Regions from separate parts of the Micrococcus antarcticus genome, predicted to be linked through region 2. Evidence: predicted binding sites of a transcription regulator. Region 2 holds the regulator's gene; the other holds the start of a gene.
The links. Region 2 encodes LexA, which represses DNA repair genes until DNA is damaged. Its sites were predicted from a motif close to TCGAACANNTGTTCGA; they were not measured.
Positions count from the first base shown of each region.

Region 1: a site for LexA is predicted at 1,953-1,968, ahead of LG274_RS01605 (DNA polymerase III subunit alpha). Genes of this name have one in related genera too.

Region 1 is NZ_CP085253.1:328,644-333,057, forward strand. Features, by position in the region: gene LG274_RS01595 (metallophosphoesterase family protein) at 42-1,283, shown strand; gene LG274_RS01600 (DUF6504 family protein) at 1,582-1,908, shown strand; gene LG274_RS01605 (DNA polymerase III subunit alpha) at 2,133-4,414, shown strand, end outside.
Region 2 is NZ_CP085253.1:2,558,428-2,562,841, reverse strand. Features, by position in the region: gene hisB (imidazoleglycerol-phosphate dehydratase HisB) at 1-69, opposite strand, end outside; gene LG274_RS11940 (histidinol-phosphate transaminase) at 136-1,251, opposite strand; gene LG274_RS11935 (LysM peptidoglycan-binding domain-containing protein) at 1,309-1,680, opposite strand; gene lexA (transcriptional repressor LexA) at 1,928-2,650, shown strand; gene LG274_RS11925 (DASS family sodium-coupled anion symporter) at 2,673-4,190, opposite strand; gene LG274_RS11920 (ATP-dependent DNA helicase) at 4,413-4,414, opposite strand, start outside.

The sequences.
Region 1 (4,414 bases), 380 kb from region 2:
TTCCGCGACGTCATCGACCGCCGCTTCAGCAGGAGAGAGCCATGACCGATCGCATCCCCGAGTCCCCGTCCGTCGACCGCCGCGGCATCTTCGCCGGAGGCGGAGCCTTCGCCGCGGCCGGCGTGCTGGCCGCAGCCCCCGTCGCCCAGGCCGCGCCTCCGGCCCACGCCCCTGCCCATGGACGTCGCCGTGACGCCGGCGCCCAGTCCATGCCGCTGGCGTTCGGCAAGAGCCGCCGCTTCAAGATCGTGCAGTTCAACGACACCCAGGGCGGCCACGCCGCGGACCGTCGCACCCTCGAGTTCATGGGCAAGGTCCTGGACCGGGAGAAGCCGGACTTCGCGCTCATCAACGGTGACGTCATCGACGGCTCGCCCACCACGGACCTGCAGGTGATGCAGGGGATCAACAACTTCGTCATGCCGATGGAGTCCCGCGGCGTGAAGTGGGCCATCACCTTCGGCAACCATGACGAGGACTCGGTCACGGAGCACGGCACCTCGATGACGGAATCCCGGATCGTGGACTTCGTGCGCCAGTACAAGCACAACCTCAACCCGGCCGTGGACCCGTCCAAGCCGGGCCACTCCGACGCCCAGCTGCTTCTGCGGGGGTCCCGCGGCGCCGCCCCCTCCTTCGCCATCTGGCTGCTCGACTCGGGCCGCTACGCGACCGCCCAGGACGCCGCCGGGCAGTCCACCGAGGGCGTCATGGACTACGACTGGATCCGTCCGCAGCAGATCCGCTGGTACGAGGAGGCCTCGGAGGCCACCGCGGAGCGCTTCGGCAAGGGCGTCCCCGGCCTCATGTTCTTCCACATCCCCACGTTCGAGCACTCCTACATGTGGTACGCCTCCCAGGGCGAGAAGGACGAGGCCCGCCACGCGGAGGCCGTGCGCCGTCACGCTATCGAGGGTGTGAAGCACGAGGACGTCTACCACGGTCTGATCAACTCGGGCATCTACGCCTCCGTGAAGGAGCGCGGCGAGGTCAAGGGCATCTACTGCGGCCACGACCACATCAACACCTACAAGGGGAACTACTACGGCGTCGAGCTCGGCTACGCGCCCGGCACCGGCTTCGACACCTACGGCCTCAACGACGGCACGTGGGATCAGCACACCCTCCGCGGCGCCCGCGTGTTCGAGCTCGACGAGCGCACCGAGGCCGTCTACACCGGCGACACCCGCATCGTCTGGGCCCGTGACCTCGGGATCGACATGAACCCGGAGGGCAAGCCGGTGGCCGCGCCTGCCGCCTTCCCGCGGTACGTGAAGGCCTGAGCGCGGCCCCGCCCCGCCCGGGGGCGTGAGCACGGCGACGTCGGCACCCGCGCGGGTGCCGACGTCGCCTTTTCCCTGGGCCCCCTTAACGTGTCCGCTGCCATCCGTAGTGTCCCTCCCATTGGATTCGAACACATGTTCGAGTACGATCGAGAGTGCGACCTCCGGTCCTCGGTCCCATCGCGGGCCGAGGCTTCCCGACTCTTCCCCTGCCCGCCGTCGCGGGTGGGTCGCGCTCCCGCCGTCCGTCGGCGCCCGCCGGCGGATCCGTCCGCAGCGCACACAGGGAGAGAGCAGCATGGGAGTCTTCACGCAGTCCGTGGCGGTGGAGCGCGCCCCGGACGGCGCGCCGCAGGGCCTGCATTGGAACGGGCGGGACTACGTCATCGCCGAGCGGCCGATGCGCTGGTTCGAGCGTCGCCGCTGGTGGGCCGAGGAGGTGCGGGCCGAGAAGGGCCGCGGGCCGGGCCTGGTGGACCATGAGATCTGGCGCCTGCAGGTGCGCCTCGCCCGGGCCGGCTCCGCCCCCGTGCAGACCCTGGACGTCGCCCACCACCTCGACTCCGGGCGTTGGCGCCTCATTCGCGTCCACGAGGTCGCTCATGACCTGCGGAGGACGGCGTGAGGTCCCGCCCGCCCCTCCGGGGCCTGCCCCCCCGCTTCCGTCATTCGAACATGTGTTCTATTGTGGGTGAGTGGCCGCCTCGGCGGCCACAGGCTGCCCCGACCGCCTCCTTCCCCTGGCTCGGACCCCCGCATGCTTCCCGGCTCGTGCACCCGTCGCGCTTCCCGCGCCGCCCCCGTCGGAGACCCCGGCGGGGTGGTCCAGCACGTCCAGGAGAGCTCCCCATGAGTGACCGCACGCCCCCGCCCGTCCCGTTCCCCCATCTGCACGTGGCCTCGGCCTTCAGCGCCCACTACGGGGTGAGCTGGCCCGAGGACCTCGCCGCGGCCGCCGCCGCGGCGGGCATGGACCTGCTCGCGTGCACCGATCGCGACGGCCTCTACGGCATGGCCAAGCACGTGGGTGCGTGCCTGCAGCACGGCATCGCGCCCGTGGTCGGGGTGGACCTCGCCCTGCGCTGGTCGGAGGAGGACGGCGACGCCGGCCGGGCCGTCATCCTCGCCCGGGGCGGCTCCCACGGGTCCGGCTACCGCGCCCTGTGCCAGGTGATCTCCGCGGCCCATGCCCGTACCACCGGGGGAGCGGGCGGAGGCAGCCCCTGGGCCGCCGTCGCCGAGCTGGCGGAGGCCGCCGGGGGGCGCGTGCCCACCGCCGCCAACCCCGCGAACCCGCCGAGCCCGGAACTGTTCGTGCTCCTCGGGCCGGACTCGGACCTCGGACGCCACCTCGCCCGCCGCCGCTACGCCGCGGGAGTGGGCGCCCTGCGCCGGTGGCGCTCGGCCCTGCCCGCCGGATCTGTGCACGTCGACGTCGTCACGCACCTCTCCGCGCCCGGCCGACGGCTGGACACGGGCCACGCCGTGAAGATGCTGCGCGCCGCCCGGGACACCCGCACGCCCGCCGTGCTGACCAACGCCGTGCGGTACGCCGCCCCGGACGGCGCGGCCACCGCGGACGTCCTCGACGCCGCCCGGGCGCTGAGCTCCCTCGACGCCCTGCACGACCTGCAGCCCAACGGACAGGGCTGGCTCAAGCCCACCGAGCACATGCACCGGCTCGCCCGTGAGGTGTGCGAGGCCGCGGACGAGCCTGCCGCGCCCCTCCTGGAGTCCACCCGCCGCCTGGCCGAGGCCTGCGCCCTCGACCCCGAGAGCGATCTCGGCTGGGGCCGGCCCCGGGTGCCCGAGGCCTCCGTCATCGGGGTGGACGGGCCGCCCGACCGCGTGCTGCACGAGCGGACCCTCGCCGGCCTGGCCGCCCGCTACCCGCGTCTGCACACCGGCTCCGGGTTCGGCACCAGTCAGGAGGCGCGCGACCTGCAGGACCGGGTGGAGCACGAGCTCGGGATCATCTCGCGCCTCGGGTTCGCGAGTTACTTCCTCACGGTGTCCTCCGTGGTGGACCTGATCGAGGGGATGGGCGTGCGGGTCTCCGCGCGCGGCTCCGGGGCGTCGTCGCTGGTGAACCACGCGCTGCGGATCTCCAACGTGGACCCCATGGCCAACGGCCTGATCATGGAGCGCTTCCTCTCGGACGCGCGCTCCACCCTGCCGGACATCGACATCGACGTGGAGTCCGCGCGCCGCCACGAGATCTACCGTGCCGTGTTCGAGCGCTTCGGGGCCGAGCGGACCACGCTCATGAGCATGCAGAACGCCTACCGGGCCCGCGGCGCCGTCCGGGACGCGGGGATGGCCCTGGGCCTGCCGGACGAGGACGTGGACGTCATCGCCAAGCAGCTGTGGCGCTTCTCCGCCTCCAGCTTCCGCGAGGCGCTGCAGCGCATGCCCGAGTTGGGGGAGCTCTCCCGCCGCGTGGAGTCCGGCCGCCGGGCGGGGCGGCATCAGCTGGACCTGCTGGTGGACATCACGGAGCGTCTCGATCGCCTGCCCCGGCACATCTCCATGCACCCGTGCGGCGTCATCCTCGGCGACGCCACCCTCCTGCACCGCACGCCCGTGCAGCCCTCGGGCATGGGCCTGCCGATGAGCCAGTTCGACAAGCACGACATGGACCCCATGGGCTTCCTCAAGCTGGACATCCTCGGCGTGCGCATGCAGTCGGCGATCGCCTACACGCTGGCGGAGGTGGAGCGCATCACGGGGGAGAGGCCGGACCTCGAGCGGGTCCCCCTCGACGACGAGGCGACCTTCAAGATGATCCGCACCACCCACACCCTCGGCTGCTTCCAGATCGAGTCGCCGGGCCAGCGGGAGCTGATCGGCAAGCTCGCCCCCCGCGAGTTCAACGACCTCACGGTGGACATCTCCCTCTTCCGTCCCGGCCCCATGCAGTCGGACATGGTGCGGCCCTTCCTGGAGCAGCGGCACGGCTGGGCGGCGGCCCGCTGCCCGCACCCGCACCTCGAGCCCGTGCTCGCCGAGACCCACGGCGTCACCGTGTTCCACGAGCAGGTGCTGCGCACCATGGACGTCATGACCGGCTGTGGCCTGGCCCGCGCGGACGAGTTCCGCCGGCTCCTCGGCGGGCCCGCCGAGCGCACGGT
Region 2 (4,414 bases):
CCGGCGTCCGGAGATCAGCTCGGCTGCCACGGGTCCTCCTGGGGATACGGGGGTGACGGTCGCATCCATCCTAGGTTCGGCGGCGCATGCCCGGCCGCGCGCGTCGTTGCGTCTCGCGCGGCGGCCGGCGCGGGGTCACCGTGCACCCGCGGCGAGGGCCTCCTCGAGGGCGGTGAGGAACGCGGTGGTCTCCTCCTCCGTGCCCGCGGTGACGCGCAGGTGGTGCGGGATGCCGACGTCGCGCACCAGCACCCCCCGCTCGAGGAGCGCCTCCCACACGGCGTGCGCGTCCTCCAGGTGGCCGAAGAAGACGAAGTTCGAGTCCGAGACGGCCGGGTCCAGGCCCAGCTCGCGCAGCCGGGCCACGATCCGGTCGCGCTGGGCCTTGATGTCCGCCACGGTCTCCAGGAGCGTCTCCACGTGCTCGAGGGCGGCGATCGCGGTGGCCTGCGTGACCGAGGAGAGGTGATAGGGCAGGCGCACGAGGCGCAGGGCATCCGCCACGGCCGGGTCCGCGGCGAGGTAGCCGAGGCGGGCGCCGGCCAGGGCGAACGCCTTGGACATGGTGCGGGTGACGATGAGCCGCTCGCGCCCCTCCAGGAGGGTGAGGGCCGAGGGCGTGCCGTCGAGCGCGAACTCGGCGTAGGCCTCGTCCACGACCACCATGGCGCCCGGGCCGCCCTCGGCCTCGTTCCGGGCCTGGGCGGTGTAGACGGCCTCGATCACGTCCAGCCCGAGGGCGGTGCCCGTGGGGTTGTTGGGCGAGGCGAGGAAGACGAGGTTCGGACGGTGCTCGCGCACCATGGCCGCGGCATGCTCGGCCGAGAGGGTGTGGTCCGCGGCGCGCCCGCCGTCGACGAATGCCGTATCCGTGCCCGCGGCCAGCAGCGGATACATGGAGTAGGAGGGGAGGAAGCTGAGGACGCTGCGGCGCGGCCCGCCGAAGGCCTGGAGGATCTGCTGGAGCACCTCGTTGGAGCCGTTGGCCGCCCACACGTGTGCCGCGGTCAGCCCGTGGCCGAGGTACCCGGCCAGGCTCTCCCGCAGCCGGGTGAACTCGCGGTCCGGGTAGCGGTTCAGCCCCCCGGCGACCTGCGCCACCCGTGCCACGACGGCCTCCGCGACCTCCGGGGGGACGGGGTGCGTGTTCTCGTTCGTGTTGAGCATGAACGGCACGTCCAGCTGGGGGGCGCCGTAGGGGCTCTGCCCGCGCAGGCCCTCGCGCAGCGGGAGGGAGCTCAGATCGGTCATACGGGCCATTCTAGGAACAGGAGCACGCCGAGCGCGCCGTGAGTCGCCGGCCAGCCCTCAGTCCCCCGCGGGCACGAACAGGGACTCGCCCAGCTCGAGCTCCCGGCCCTCCAGGCTGTTCAGCTCGGCGATCCGCGTCATGGTGGTGAAGGGGTCCTCCTCCGGCGCAGCCTCGGCGGCGATGGACCACAGGCTGTCCCCCGGCATGACCGTGACGGTCTCCAGACGCGCGCCCGGACCCTCGGAGGAGACCGCCGCAGGGGAGGTGAGGACGCCCGCGAGGAACGCCGCGACGACGGTGAGCACGGCCGCCGCCAGCATGAGCGGAAGCCCGCGGAGCACGAGACGGCCGCGCCTGTTGAGGCGGAACCCGCTCGGAGCGGGGCGAGCGGGGACGGGACGGGAGAGAGGTGCGGTCAGGGTGGTCATGGTGATGGTCGCCTTCCTCCCGCTGCGGGCGGGAATTCGAACGTGTGTTCGAACCTGTTCGAATCCATGTCTAGCACACACCTTCGAGACACGCCCAGCGTGGATCGAACATATCTTTGGATCCGGTGACGGACTCCACTAGGGTCGAGGGCACCGGACGTGCTCCGACCCGCGGTGGATCGCCTTCAGGGCAAGACCATCAGCAGGGGTGGACACGCTAAGCGACCTCGGGAGAACGGACCGCCGCATGGCCACCCCTGACCACCAGACCCCAGCCGGGTCCGCCCCCTCGCTCACGTCCCGCCAGCGGCGGATCGTGGAGACCATCCGCCACGCGATCGCGGAGTGCGGCTACCCCCCCTCCATGCGGGAGATCGGGGACGCGGCGGGCCTCGCCTCGCTCTCCTCCGTCACGCATCAGCTCGGCCAGCTCGAGCGCTTCGGCTACATCCGCCGCGATCCGGGCCGCCCCCGCGCGCTCGAGGTGCTGCTGGCCGAGGACGGGACGACGCTGACTGCCGAGACGGCCTCCCCCGTCGCCCCGGTCTCCGAGCTCCCCCAGATCCCCTCGTGGCACACGGACGCCGCCGAGGGCGACGCCGTCTCCATCCCGTGGGTGGGTCGGATCGCGGCCGGCGGCCCCATCCTCGCCGAGCAGCAGGTGGAGGAGGTCATGACGATCCCGCGCCGCCTCACGGGTGAGGGCGAGCTGTTCATGCTCCGCGTCTCCGGCGACTCGATGGTGGATGCCGCCATCTGCGACGGCGACTGGGTGGTGGTGCGCCGGCAGGAGACCGCGGACAACGGGGACATCGTGGCCGCGCTGCTCGACGACGAGTCCACCGTGAAGACCTTCCGCCAGCGCGACGGCCACACGTGGCTGCTCCCCCAGAACACCGCCTACGAGCCCATCATGGGTGACCACGCCACCATCATGGGCCGCGTGGTCACCGTGCTGCGGGCGCTCTGAACGGCGCCCGCGGCGCGGACGGTCAGACCAGGCCGAGCCACCGCCAGTACGTCGCGGAGAAGAGCAGGACCATGAGGTAGCCGATCACCGTGATGGGCAGTCCCGCCTTGAGGAACTGCATCGGGGTGAACGCGCCCGTGCCGTACGCGAGCATGTTCTGCGGCGCGGAGACCGGCAGCAGGAAGCCGAAGCAGATCAGGAACTGCATGATCACGACGAACCCGAGGCCGCCCTCCGCGGCGTTCGGGATGGACGCGGCGAAGGCGATGAACACCGGGATCAGGGCGCTCGAGAGCGCGGTGGCCGAGGCGAAGCCCAGGTGGATGAGGATCGTGAAGGCGCCCATGACGGCGATCAGCGCGACGATCGGCAGCTCGGCGAGGCCGAGCGCGGTGAAGGTGCGCTCGGAGAGCCACGCCGCGGCGCCCGTCTTGAGCAGCAGCGAGCCGAGCGAGATGCCCACGGCGAACACCACGAGCGTGCCCCAGTTGACGAGCTTCTCCACGGTCTTCCACGAGAACACGCCGACGCGCGGGAGCAGGAGGAAGGCGACGGCGGCCAGGGTCACGGTGGTCGCATCGACGGGATGCAGGACGCCCTGGGTGGCCCACGCGGTCACCAGGAGGACGGCCACCACCGTCAGGCGCATCTCCTTGCCCGCCATCGGGCCGAGGGCGGCGAGGTCGCGCTGGACGACCTCGCGACCGCCGACCATGCGGTCCGTCTCCGGCTTGATGGCCCAGCGCATCACGAAGTAGAGCACCACGGACATGACGGCGGCCCACGGCGCGCCCCAGACGAACCACTCGAGCCACGTGATCTGGCGGCCCATCTGGTCCTGGATGAAGCCGACGGCGACGAGGTTCTGGGCCGCGGAGGTCATGATGCCGATGTTCCAGATGGAGATGGCCTGCGCGGCGGTGATGACGAGCAGGGCGCTGAGCTTCGAGTCGGTCGGCATGCCGAAGGCCGCTACGAGGCCCATGAGGATCGGCACCACCGCGCCGGCGCGTGCCGTGGCCGACGGGACGAAGAAGGACAGGATGATCGTGATGACGATCGTGCCGATGAGGATGTTGCTCGTCTTCTCGCCGGCGAACTTCAGCACGAGCAGCGCCACGCGCTTGTGCAGCCCCGTGGCCTGCATGGCGGCGGCGAGCACGAGGGCGCCGGCCACGAGGGCCACCCCGGAGTTGGAGAAGCCGCCCAGCGCGAGCCCCAGGGCGCCTGACGTGCCGAGGGCGGTCTCCGGGTCCGCCATGTCCGGGGCGAATCCGACGAGGAACGCGATCAGCCCGATGATGAGCACGGCGCTGACCGGGTAGGTGACGGCCTCGCTCACCCACACGATGACGGCGAACGCGAGGACCGCGAGCGCCCGCTGTCCCGCGACGGAGAGTCCGAGCTCCTGCAGGCCGGGCATCAGGGCCACCGCGGCCATCGCGAGGACGGCCAAGGCCAGCCACACCGGCTTGAGGTTCAGGTGCGCCAGGAAGGAGTCGTGGTGGCGATTCGCCGCGCGCTCGTGCGCCCGAACCACCTCCCGCTCCTCGCGGGCCTGGCCGCCCAGGGAGGCGCGGCGTTCGGCCGTCCTCCGCAGTCGATGGGATCCTGAGGTCCTGCCGGTGGCCAGGGCCGCCCGCCTTCCCGCCGCGCGCGGCGGCGTGCTCGCTCCGGAGGGCCACGGGGCCGGGGCCCTCACCACGATTCTAGGCCTGACGTGGGCTCCTGACGGCCGCCGGCCGGGTGTCGTCGGACGCCCTC